Regions from separate parts of the Ectobacillus soli genome, predicted to be linked through region 1. Evidence: riboswitches for the same ligand, from Rfam matches in the RefSeq annotation. Region 1 holds a riboswitch; the other holds the start of a gene.
The links. Region 1 has a riboswitch for preQ1 ahead of queC (7-cyano-7-deazaguanine synthase QueC). Riboswitches for the same ligand answer to the same signal wherever they lie in the genome.
Positions count from the first base shown of each region.

Region 2: linked by a shared signal. The riboswitch ahead of ACAN53_RS15450 (QueT transporter family protein) and the one ahead of queC (7-cyano-7-deazaguanine synthase QueC) in region 1 are both predicted to bind preQ1.

Region 1 is NZ_JBGJZM010000001.1:1,642,222-1,647,934, reverse strand. Features, by position in the region: gene ACAN53_RS08575 (efflux RND transporter permease subunit) at 1-1,789, opposite strand, end outside; gene ACAN53_RS08570 (DUF6254 family protein) at 1,977-2,105, shown strand; gene ACAN53_RS08565 (ATP-binding protein) at 2,139-3,374, opposite strand; PreQ1 riboswitch class I at 3,612-3,655, shown strand; gene queC (7-cyano-7-deazaguanine synthase QueC) at 3,747-4,409, shown strand; gene queD (6-carboxytetrahydropterin synthase QueD) at 4,409-4,897, shown strand; gene queE (7-carboxy-7-deazaguanine synthase QueE) at 4,890-5,603, shown strand; gene ACAN53_RS08545 (hypothetical protein) at 5,620-5,713, shown strand, end outside.
Region 2 is NZ_JBGJZM010000003.1:189,056-194,768, forward strand. Features, by position in the region: gene hydA (dihydropyrimidinase) at 1-816, shown strand, start outside; gene ACAN53_RS15440 (NCS1 family nucleobase:cation symporter-1) at 868-2,340, shown strand; gene ACAN53_RS15445 (Zn-dependent hydrolase) at 2,435-3,655, shown strand; gene ACAN53_RS15450 (QueT transporter family protein) at 3,778-4,263, opposite strand; PreQ1 riboswitch class I at 4,272-4,316, opposite strand; gene ACAN53_RS15455 (DUF2871 family protein) at 4,453-4,860, opposite strand; gene argC (N-acetyl-gamma-glutamyl-phosphate reductase) at 5,170-5,713, shown strand, end outside.

The DNA of each region.
Region 1 (5,713 bases):
CACCAACACTAGTTGTTACTTCTTTAATTTCACTCTTTTCTGCAAACATTTTTTCCATTTTTAAGGAAATATCGTTTGTCTTAGAAACGGATGTTGAGGCAGGAAGTTCAATAGATGCTACTAGTGTCTTTTGCTGTTCGTTCGGGATAAAAGTAAAACCTAGTCCTGAAACGAGTGTAAAGGAACCAATTAGTAAAACAAAAGAAGAAATGAGGATGATCGCCTTATGGTTTAAAGACCAAGAGATGGCCCGAGCATAGGCACGTTGCAGTGTATTTTCTTTTTCTTCTTTCGGCGCTTGTTTAAAGGCAAAGCGAGCTAGTATTGGCACCACTGTGATGGCAACTAAAAGTGATGCTAGTAAAGAAAATACTACGGTTAAAGCAAATGGTAGGAAGAATTCCCCTGTAATGCCACCGACAAATCCAAGTGGTAGGAATACGACTACCGTTGTAATGGTGGAGGCTGTAATGGCTTTTAAGATTTCTTTGGTCGAGCTTTCTACCAGTTCGTTAGACATGCCGTCCTTCGATTTTCGTACGCGGCGGAAGATATTCTCGATTACAACGATACTGTCATCCACAACACGACCGACAGCAACTGCCATACCACCAAGCGTCATAATGTTAAGTGAAATATTAAGTCTGCTTAGGAAGATGCTTGCAAACAACAGTGAAAGTGGAATCGAGATTATAGCAATAATGGTCGCTCGAATATTGCGTAAAAATAAAAGTACAGCGATTGAAGCAAATAATGCGCCAAGTAATCCTTCTTTTACAAGAGATTCAACGGATTGCTTAATGCCGCTAGCTGAGTCATATCCAATATTGTAGTTGATTTTGTCGTCATATTTCTTTAATGTACTCATTACTTTATCTGCCACTTCAACAGTATTGGCATCTTGTTTTTTCGTAATGGCCATTGAAATGGAATCTTTTTGATTGTAGCGTGTTTTTTCAGCTTGATCTGTTATGGCTTCAATTTTGGCAACATCTTTCAATAAAATTGGAGCTGCTACAGGAGTTGGAGTACCCCCTGTCGTTTTTGTACCTAAAAAACCAACTGTTAGTTGCAATTCCTCTAATTTTTTCACTTGATCTACTTTTTCATCGACACGTACGGGTACTTGTAGATCAGAAGTGTTAACCCGCCCGGCAGGAAAGGATAAGTATTTTGCATTAATTTGATCCTTTATGCTACTAAGGGTTAAGCCATATTGTGTAGCCTTTTCTTTATCTACAGTAATTTGCACAAGACTTTCTTTCGTTCCGCCGATCGTTACACTGTTTATACCAGGGATTTTGTTTAATTCCGGGATGATTTCATCCTTTAATAAAGTTTGAACATCCGCATGGTCTTTCCCGAAAATGGAGATGTTGTAAATTGGAAATGTTCCAAAAGAAAAACGATTTACTTTGGTTTGAGCAGTATCAGGAAGTTTGGCATCCTTGATTAGTGTGTTAATCTGCTGCTCAACTTTAGTCATGTCAGTGTTAAATGGAAATTCGAGATTCACAATTCCCATCGTTTCAAAAGAAGAGCTACTTACTTTTTTAATTCCCTCAATTCCTTTGAATTTTTCCTCGAGTTTCGTTGTTACCTGTTCATTTACATCTGCTGGGGATGCACCAGGATATACTACTTCAACAGAGAGTTGCGGGAATTCAACATTTGGAAGAAGATCTACCTTTAGACTGCTAAAAGAATATAAGCCACCTACAATGAGAAGAAACGAGATGATGAAAACAGCCACCGCATTCTTTAAGCTAAACCTTGTTAGAAAGTTCATAGTGTCAGTCCTTTCTGCTTTAATATTCTTACATAAGCATTATTCTAGATGATAGTTATGAAAAATGCACATGATATGTATTAGTTTTTTATAAGTTTTGTATATGCTTTCTAATCCATTTGTAAAGAATATATTTTTCAGAATGTGCCATTCTAATGTAGAAACGATTTACAAGGAGATGATAGGCATGGCTGATCAAAAGCGAGAGGCACAGCGACAATGGAAATCACGGAAAGAAAATCAACAACCACATGGAAAAGTGAAATCATTTGCAGAACTTACAGATAACGAAAAATCGAATGAAAGAAAGCAGTAATAGAAAAAATGAAGAAATCGTAATGTACCACGTTTACGTTTTCTTCATTTTTACTACAATTGGAAAGCGTAATTTGAATTTTGTACCATTATCGAGGTTGCTTAATATGGCAATGGTACCTCCCATTGCCTTTATAACACTAAATACGACCATCATTCCTAGACCAGTCCCTTTTTCTTTCGTAGAGTAAAAGGGGGACCCAAGTCGCTTTAATTGATCTTCATTCATTCCAATTCCAGTATCTTCTATTAGAAGCTCGATTTCTTGTTCATACGATTTTGTTGAAATTGTTAAAGTTCCTCCCGTAGGCATCGCCTCAATTGAGTTTTTAAGAATATTAAGCAAACATTGATGCAGCTTTTGTTTTTCACCAAGAACGGAAGATGAATAATGAGGCGGACTATACTGAATGATGACGTTTGCAAAATTAGCCATCGGCGTAATGAGACTAAGAACATTAGCTATCTCGTGATGCAAATCTAACGTTTGCATTTTGTCAATGCTTGGCTTAGCGAATGTCAAGTAATCCGTAAGCACATGATTTGCTTGGTCAATCCCATTGATTGCTATATCTAAGTACACCTTTTGTTCTTCACGCGAGCAATTTCCCGATTGAAGAAGCTGTAAAAAACCGCGTGTGGAAGTGAGGGGATTGCGTATCTCATGTGAAATGGAAGCCGCCATTTCACCAATAAGCTGAAACTTTTCCGCGTTCATAAGTTCGTCCTGGAGTTTTACCTGAGAACGCAAAATTTCTATTAAATAGAGTATTAATATAGTTCCAAACGTGCTGCAAAGTTGGTATACAATAATATAGTCCATGTATTCTTTTGGACCTACTTCAGCAATGAAAAATGGAATCCAACCTCCTGAGAATACGGCTGAGATGAAAATGGACAGTACAATTTTCTTAGAAAAGGTAGATTGGATATAAATTCGACGTGTAAATATAAGTACTATAAATAGAATGGTTGAAGCAAGTAGGGTATTATACCCGCCGATACCACCCCAAAATAAACGATATATATTCATTGCAACCCATACGATTCCTCCTGCAACAGGACCACCAATATAGGTACTGCTAATGAGAACAATTTGTCTCATATCAAATCGATAGCCACTAAAGGGCTGGGCTGCAAATGTAATGCAAAGAAAGGCAGAGCATATACTTAGAATAATGAAAATGAAGGAACTAAGCTTGGGATGTTGTTTCCCTTTTTGTACCCAGAAAAGATGATATGTTAAGGTGGAAATTAAAATAATTAACATGTTCATCAGCTGGTAGACGATAAAAATCTTCAATACCTAAACCACCTCATTCTTTCAAAGAAAAAATCTTTATAGGTATATAATACTATTATTAGAAAAAAATATAAATACTATAATTTGTCCACGTAAAAGTTGTACTAGATGAAGGGTCTGTTGCGAAATTTTGTTCTTTCTATTACAATACATAGGTATCCTATCGTACAAAATAGTTGAATGGAAGAAAGTCCATGCCTAGGCATGGGAGAGGTTCGCGAACTCCCTCTATAAAAAACTAAGAAAAACAACATCCAGAGGATTTGTTTTGTTTTTTATGAAGTTCAAGAATACTCGTCTTCTAATTTTCTTAAGAGAGAAAAGGAGAATGAGTCGATGATGAAGCAAGAAAAGGCAGTTGTTGTATTTAGCGGCGGACAAGATAGTACAACGTGTTTGTTTTGGGCGCTGCAGCAGTTTAAGGAAGTAGAAGCAGTTACGTTTAATTATAATCAACGTCATCGTTTAGAAATTGAATGTGCAGCGAACATTGCAAAGGAACTGGGCATAAAGCATACGATTCTTGACATGGGTTTGTTAAACCAGCTTGCTCCTAATGCACTAACTCGAAATGATATTGAAATTACACAGGAAGACGGCGAACTTCCCTCTACGTTTGTAGATGGACGTAATTTATTGTTTCTATCCTTTGCGGCTGTGCTGGCAAAGCAAGTAGGAGCAAGACATATTATAACGGGTGTTTGTGAAACGGATTTTAGTGGGTATCCGGATTGCAGGGATGTTTTTGTGAAGTCTTTAAATGTAACGCTTAATTTAGCAATGGATTATGAGTTTGTTATCCATACGCCTCTTATGTGGTTAAATAAAGCTGAGACGTGGAAAATGGCTGATAGACTAGGTGCTTTTAATTTTGTCCGCGAAAAAACATTAACCTGTTATGAAGGAATTATGGGAGATGGTTGTGGAGAATGCCCTGCATGTAAGCTTCGAAAAGCTGGTCTTGATACGTTTATCGCAGAGCGCGAAGGAGCGAATGCGTAATGGAACAAGGCTTTTTTGGTTTTCGCATTGTAGATAATTTACAAAAAATAGATATTGATATAAAACGGACGCAGCTAAAGTACCATGCAAAACGTGTAATGGTCAGCAAGGAATTTACATTTGACGCTGCGCATCATTTACATGCATACGAAGGAAAATGCAAAAATTTGCATGGGCATACGTATAAAGTTGTGTTTGGCATTAGTGCATATCCAAATGAAATCGGAATTGCCGTTGATTTTGGTGATATAAAGAAAATTTGGAAAGAACAGATTGAAATTTATTTAGATCATCGATATTTGAATGAAACATTGCCACCGATGAATACAACAGCAGAGAACATGGTCGTTTGGATTTTTGAAAAAATGGAAGAATCCTTGGCGAGTTGTGCAAAGGAATTTCGAGAAGCACGGGTAGAATTTGTGAAATTGTATGAAACACCGACTAGCTATGCTGAAATGAGACGGGAGTGGATGCTCCTTGACTAACATTCCGGTTTTAGAAATATTTGGTCCAACCATTCAAGGAGAAGGAATGGTCGTCGGAAAAAAAACGATGTTTGTTCGAACAGCTGGATGTGATTATCATTGTGCATGGTGCGATTCTGCTTTTACATGGGACGGGTCAGCAAAGGAACATATTAGGCGAATGAACGTCGAAGAAATTTGGGAAGAATTACAGCGCTTAGGAGAGAATCGATTTTCACATGTTACGATATCGGGTGGAAATCCGGTGTTGATTCCAGCTATTGGCGATCTTGTGTCCTTGTTGAAGGAACATCATATTCGCACCGCAATTGAAACACAAGGTAGCAGATGGCAAGAGTGGCTTCTTGACATAGACGACGTAACTATCTCTCCCAAACCACCAAGCTCCCATATGGAAACGAATTTTGAAATTCTAGATACGATTGTGCAGCGGCTACGTAATCAGCATATGAGTCTTAAAGTGGTTGTGTTTGATGAAACTGATTTTGCGTATGCGAGAGAGGTACATCAACGATATTCAGACGTTCCGTTTTATGTGCAGGTAGGCAATGACGATGTCCATACGGATCAGAATGCTACGCTCGTAACGAATTTACTTCATAAATACGAATGGTTAATTAATCAAGTGATCGAATCGAATATGAATGATGTAACAGTTCTCCCGCAGCTACATACGCTCGTGTGGGGCAATAAGCGTGGAGTATAAGAGAGGAGCAGAGAACATGCCGGGACGTAAAAACGAAGAGTTAGAGGATGTAACGCTGTTAGGAAATCAACAAACAAATTATGCGTTTGATTATACACCCGAAGTTTTAG
Region 2 (5,713 bases), on a different contig from region 1:
CCTATTTATCATGCCTACACACGTCCCCCAGAACTTGAGGGAGAGGCAACAGGGCGCGCACTGTCAATTGCTGAGGTTGCGAAGGCACCTGTATACATTGTACATGTAACGTGTAAAGAAGCACTTGATCAAATTGAAAGAGCGAAGAAAAGAGGGGTACTTGCTTTTGGTGAGACATGTCCCCAGTACTTAGCATTAGACGAAAGTTACTTAGAACTTCCAGATTTTGAAGGAGCAAAATATGTATGTTCCCCGCCCCTACGAAAAAAGCATAATCAAGATGCTTTATGGACTGGTATTCAAACCGGAGTCCTTTCTACGCTAGCATCCGATCATTGTCCTTTCTTCTTTGATGGGCAGAAGTCATTGGGAAAGGAAAACTTTGCTAAAATTCCTAATGGAATTCCTGGACTGGAGGAAATATACTCAATTGCTTTCCAATATGGTGTTCAAGAAAAACGAATTTCTTTACAGAAGTTTGTAGAAATTACGAGTGCAGGACCTGCAAAAATATTTGGATTATATCCGAAAAAGGGAACAATAGCTATCGGAGCTGATGCGGATCTCGTCATTGTTGATCCAACACGAAGCAGAACGCTTAGTCAAAAAACACAGTATACAAACTGTGACTATAACTCCTATGAAGGAACGAAAATACAAGGTGTTCTTACGCATGTTCTATCTCGCGGAAAAATTGTTGCACATGAAGGAACCTTTACAGGTCAGGTAGGTCATGGAAAATACCAATATCGTAGAAAATTTAATGCTCCTTTAGAAGGAAAACCATTACAATTTGCAACTAGCACAAAGGAATAATAGAAGGTATCGCGAGAACATCATCCATATTGTAAACAGGGAGGAATTACTTTGAGTCTACTAGCCCATGATACGACTAAAATCGTTGAGAAAGACCCATCGCTTTATAATGAAGATTTAGCACCTGTTGCAAAAGAAAAAAGAAATTGGAATTGGGTTAACTATACGACTGTTTGGATGGGAATGGTTCATAATATCGTAGCCTACGAGACAGCAGGTAGTTTGATAGGACTAGGAATGAGTGTTTGGCAGGCACTTGCAACAGTAATAACAGCAAACATCGTTCTTATTGTAGCGATGTGGTTAAATGGGGTTGCTGGAGCGAAATATGGAACACCATTCCCTGTATTAGTCAGAGCATCATTTGGTTATAAGGGAGCACATATTCCTGTACTTATTCGTGCATTCGTTGCGATTTTCTGGTTCTCTGTTCAGGCGTATGCGGGAAGCAAAGCAGTTGGTGCTATTTTGGGTGTTTTGATACCAGGATGGAATTCACTTGAACAATACAATATTTTAGGATTAGGACTTAATGCGGCAATTGCAGTTGCACTTTTCTGGATTTTACATGCATACATTATTTCTCATGGTATGGAACGTGTTAAATTCTTCGAGCTTTGGGCAGGTCCATTAATTATTGTATTAGGTTTAGGACTTGTTATTTGGGCTATTACAGTATCTAAAGGGCTTGGACCATTATTTATGGAACCGTCCACTTTAACAGGTTCAAAGTTCTGGGAGATTTTCGCAATTTCTGTGACCGGACTTGTAGGAACTTGGGCTACATTAATTTTAAATATTCCTGACTTTACACGTTTTTCTCGTAGTCAGAAAGATCAAATGATTGGCCAGGCTATTGGATTACCCATTACGGCTATCATTTTTGCCATTATTAGTATTATCACGACTTCAGGAACAATCGTTGCATTTGGTAAACCAATTTGGGATCCAGTTGTTCTCTTACAACAATTCGGAAATCCATTGGTTCTAATTTTAGGTGCATTTGCACTTCTTATTGCTACTTTATCCGTTAACGTAGCTGCCAATGTTGTTTCGCCTGCATATGATCTTGTAAACTTGTTCCCTAAAAAGTTAACCTTCGTGAAGGCAGGGCTCATCTCGGTTGTAGCTGCAATCTTTTTCATGCCTTGGCTTTGGTTTGATAATGCAGATACAATCTTTAATGTTCTAGGAGCTATAGGCGGAGCACTAGGTCCGGTAGCAGGAATTATGATTGCGGATTTCTTCTTGGTACGCCGCAGTCAATATGATGTAAGGAGCTTATATAGTAAAACAGGTGAGTATACGTATAACAACGGTTGGAATCCACGAGCATTTGTTGCATTAGCTGTTGGCTTGCTTGTTTCCTTTATTGGATTAATCATTCCAGCGCTGCATGTCCTTTACACATACTCATGGTTTTTAGGAATTGGCTTTGGGTTTGCAACGTATACATTCCTAATGCGTACAGCTACTAGCGATATATCAATAGAAGAAAAATTAAATAATGTTCCGACACCTTAAGTAATACGTATGTGAGACAAAGGCATCTTGAAACTTAAGATGCCTTTCTTAGTATAGAAGAGATATGAAATTTATGACATGAAGGGGTGTTTGCATGCAACAGCAAAAGATTTTGATAAACGGGGAACGATTAAAGGATGAACTAGAGCGGTTTGCCGATTATGGTCGTACAAAAAATAATGGTGTGACGAGACTTGCTTTATCAGATGAAGATCGTCTTGTACGAGACTATTTTTGTTCTTGTTGTGAGGAACTAGGCATGGCCATTAAAGTGGATGATATGGGTTGTATCTATGCAACTCTTCCAGGAATAGAAGATGCGCCTCCTATTATGATGGGCTCGCATTTGGATTCAGTAAAAAAAGGCGGCCGATTTGATGGGGTTTTAGGTGTGGTAGCTGGTTTAGAAGTAGTGAGAACGATAGTGGAGCATAATATTAAGCCTAAGATTCCAATTACCATTATTGATTTTACGAACGAAGAAGGAGCTAGATTTGAACCTTCCATGATGGCTTCAGGAGTTATTTCAGGGAAATTTGAAAAAGATGTGATGATGAAAAAGACAGATCCTGAAGGTGTTACCTTTGAACAAGCTCTGCAAGCAAGTGGTTACGCAGGAGAGAGTGATAATCGTTTAAAGGATGCTACTGCCTATCTCGAGATGCATATTGAGCAAGGTCCAGTTCTAGAAGCGGAGTCTCTTTCTATTGGTGTAGTTGATTGTGTAGTTGGTATGGTCTGCTATGAAATTGAAATTACCGGAGAATCCGATCATGCTGGAACGACTCCAATGAGTATGAGAAAGGATGCACTCTTTACGGCAAATGATATTATAACGGAAATTCGTAGCAAGCTGAGTACACTTGATAAAGAATTGGTGTATACGATTGGCAGAATGAACGTTCTTCCTAATATCCATACCGTTATACCGAATAAGGTTATTTTCACGCTGGAAGCAAGACATAAAAATCCTGTGGTCATAAGCAAAGTGGAAGAAATGATAATAGGGCTGCAGAGCACGGAAGATTGTGACGTGAAAAAGACAAAGCTATGGGATAGAGAAACAGTTTGGTTTGACAAAGACATTTGCAATAGCTTAGAACAAGCAACTCAATCACTCGGTTATTCTTATAAACGGATGGCAAGCGGCGCAGGACATGATGCCCAGTTTATTGCAAGCTTCATTCCTTCAGCGATGCTATTTGTTCCAAGTATTAAAGGAAAAAGTCACTGTGAGGATGAGCTAACACTTTGGGAAGAGTGTGAAAAAGGAGTAAATGTATTGTTGGAAACCGTTCTAGCGTTGGAAGCATAATGGTTAGCTTATATTTGAATACTATCTCTGAGGGAAGGTCCTTGCACCTTCTCTTTTGTGTTGAAAATGGGGAACGTTAACGTAGCAAACCCAAGATCCGTTATTGAACCTTGGGTTTGTTCTTACACACGTTTTTCAAAATCGACTCGTTTATTTAACGTATACATAATCGGTACGCCGACAATCATCACAATAAATTCCCCAATTGCGGTTGTTAGCCATGTTAACAAAAATGGTAATTGTAAGGCTAAGTGAAGCTCGGCTGCGATGAGAAACATACTAAAGGTAAATACGATTGTATTAAAAATCATGCGCTTATATATGCTTTTGATGATGCGTGCCGATAAGATTGTAGTGAGAAGGGCAAGAATGGACTGTCCAACTCCAAAGATCAAGTCATATAGGGCCATGGGAGAAAAGAATAGATTGGTTAAAAAAACACCAAGGATAATTCCATACACATACTTTTTGTTAAATACAACGAGATGATTGAACATCTCAGAAATTCGAAATTGTATATTGGTAAATCCAAAAGGTTGAATGACTGCGGAAACCACGATATACAAAGCTGCAACAATTCCATTTCCAACAAGGGTTTTTAATTTCATTTTGCATTCTCTCCTTAGTTTTTTAGCGTGGGAGGGTTTCGAACCACGTTCAAGTAAACACTCGATTTTTAATATTAAAGGATGATGATTCAATTCGTCAATAAAAAAGTAAGCGAAAACAAGGACGACTCAATGAATGTACGTGGAGTCGTCCTTGTTTTCATTATAAATTTCTATGGAAGCTTTATATTATTTTTCTGCTTTCACACGATCCTTCAAGCATAGGAAAAAGAGGATAAAGCCTATGGAAAGAATAATATGTCCAATCCCAGCAATTCCAGCAATGGCAGCTCCTGTTGTTACACCCATAACTGTTAATGTACCATGCACACCCATAACCACAACGGTAATAATTAAACCAATATTATAAATATAATAGAACCAATTGAATAAATCGCTAGAAGATAATGAAAAACTCTTTTCAAATAATAAAACAAGTAAGAACATTAACATACCTAACACGAATAAATGTGTGTGTAGAATCGATAGCATTGTTTTTCCAGTAAAATTGAAGGAAACCGTAATTTGTCGATAGTAAAGGCCAGCAAGTAGCCCTAAAATGGCGTAAATAAAAGCGGTATTTAGAATTTTTTTCATTATGATTTTCCTTTCCCAGTTGGAATTTGTAAGAAACGATTACTCGCAAACTAGCAGATTTGGCATCATAAAATTTTTGTATTTCTAGCATACAGCTTCACTATACCTTACGCATATTTTATTAGTCAAGTTTTGAATAGTTACGATATTTATAATAATAGATACTATACAAATAAAATAAGGGAAGAAAATACCCTAGTATAGGCTGTTTTTTCGTCCATATGAAGAAGGGAATAAAGAATTACTATTGTATTATTATTCAGATTTCTGTATTATATTTCATATGAGATAGTTTTTAGGGGGATTGTCATGAAATATAAAGTATTTGTGGACGGACAAGAAGGAACAACCGGCCTAAAGATCCGTGAATATTTAGAAAAACGCGATGACCTTTCAATTCTTGAAATTGATGCGAGTAAGCGTAAAGATAAAGAAGCAAGAAAACTATTATTAAATGAAGCGGATATTGCGTTTCTCTGCCTACCAGATGAAGTGGCAAGAGAATCTGCTACGCTCGTTACAAATTCGCATACGAAAATTATTGATGCAAGTACTGCGTTTCGGACTAATGATAATTGGGTGTACGGCTTACCCGAATTACATAATAGAAGAGAGCAGATTGCCACATCGAAACGGGTATCGAATCCAGGCTGCCATGCAACAGCGTTCATTCTCTCGATGTCTCCTCTGGTGGAACAAGGGATTGTACCTCAAGATTATCCAATCTTTGCTCAGTCGATAACTGGATATAGCGGCGGTGGTAAAAAGCTGATTCAAACATATGAATCAGAGCAAAAGGAAGCATACAATAGTCCAAAGCATTATGCCCTTGCTTTGCATCATAAACATCTAC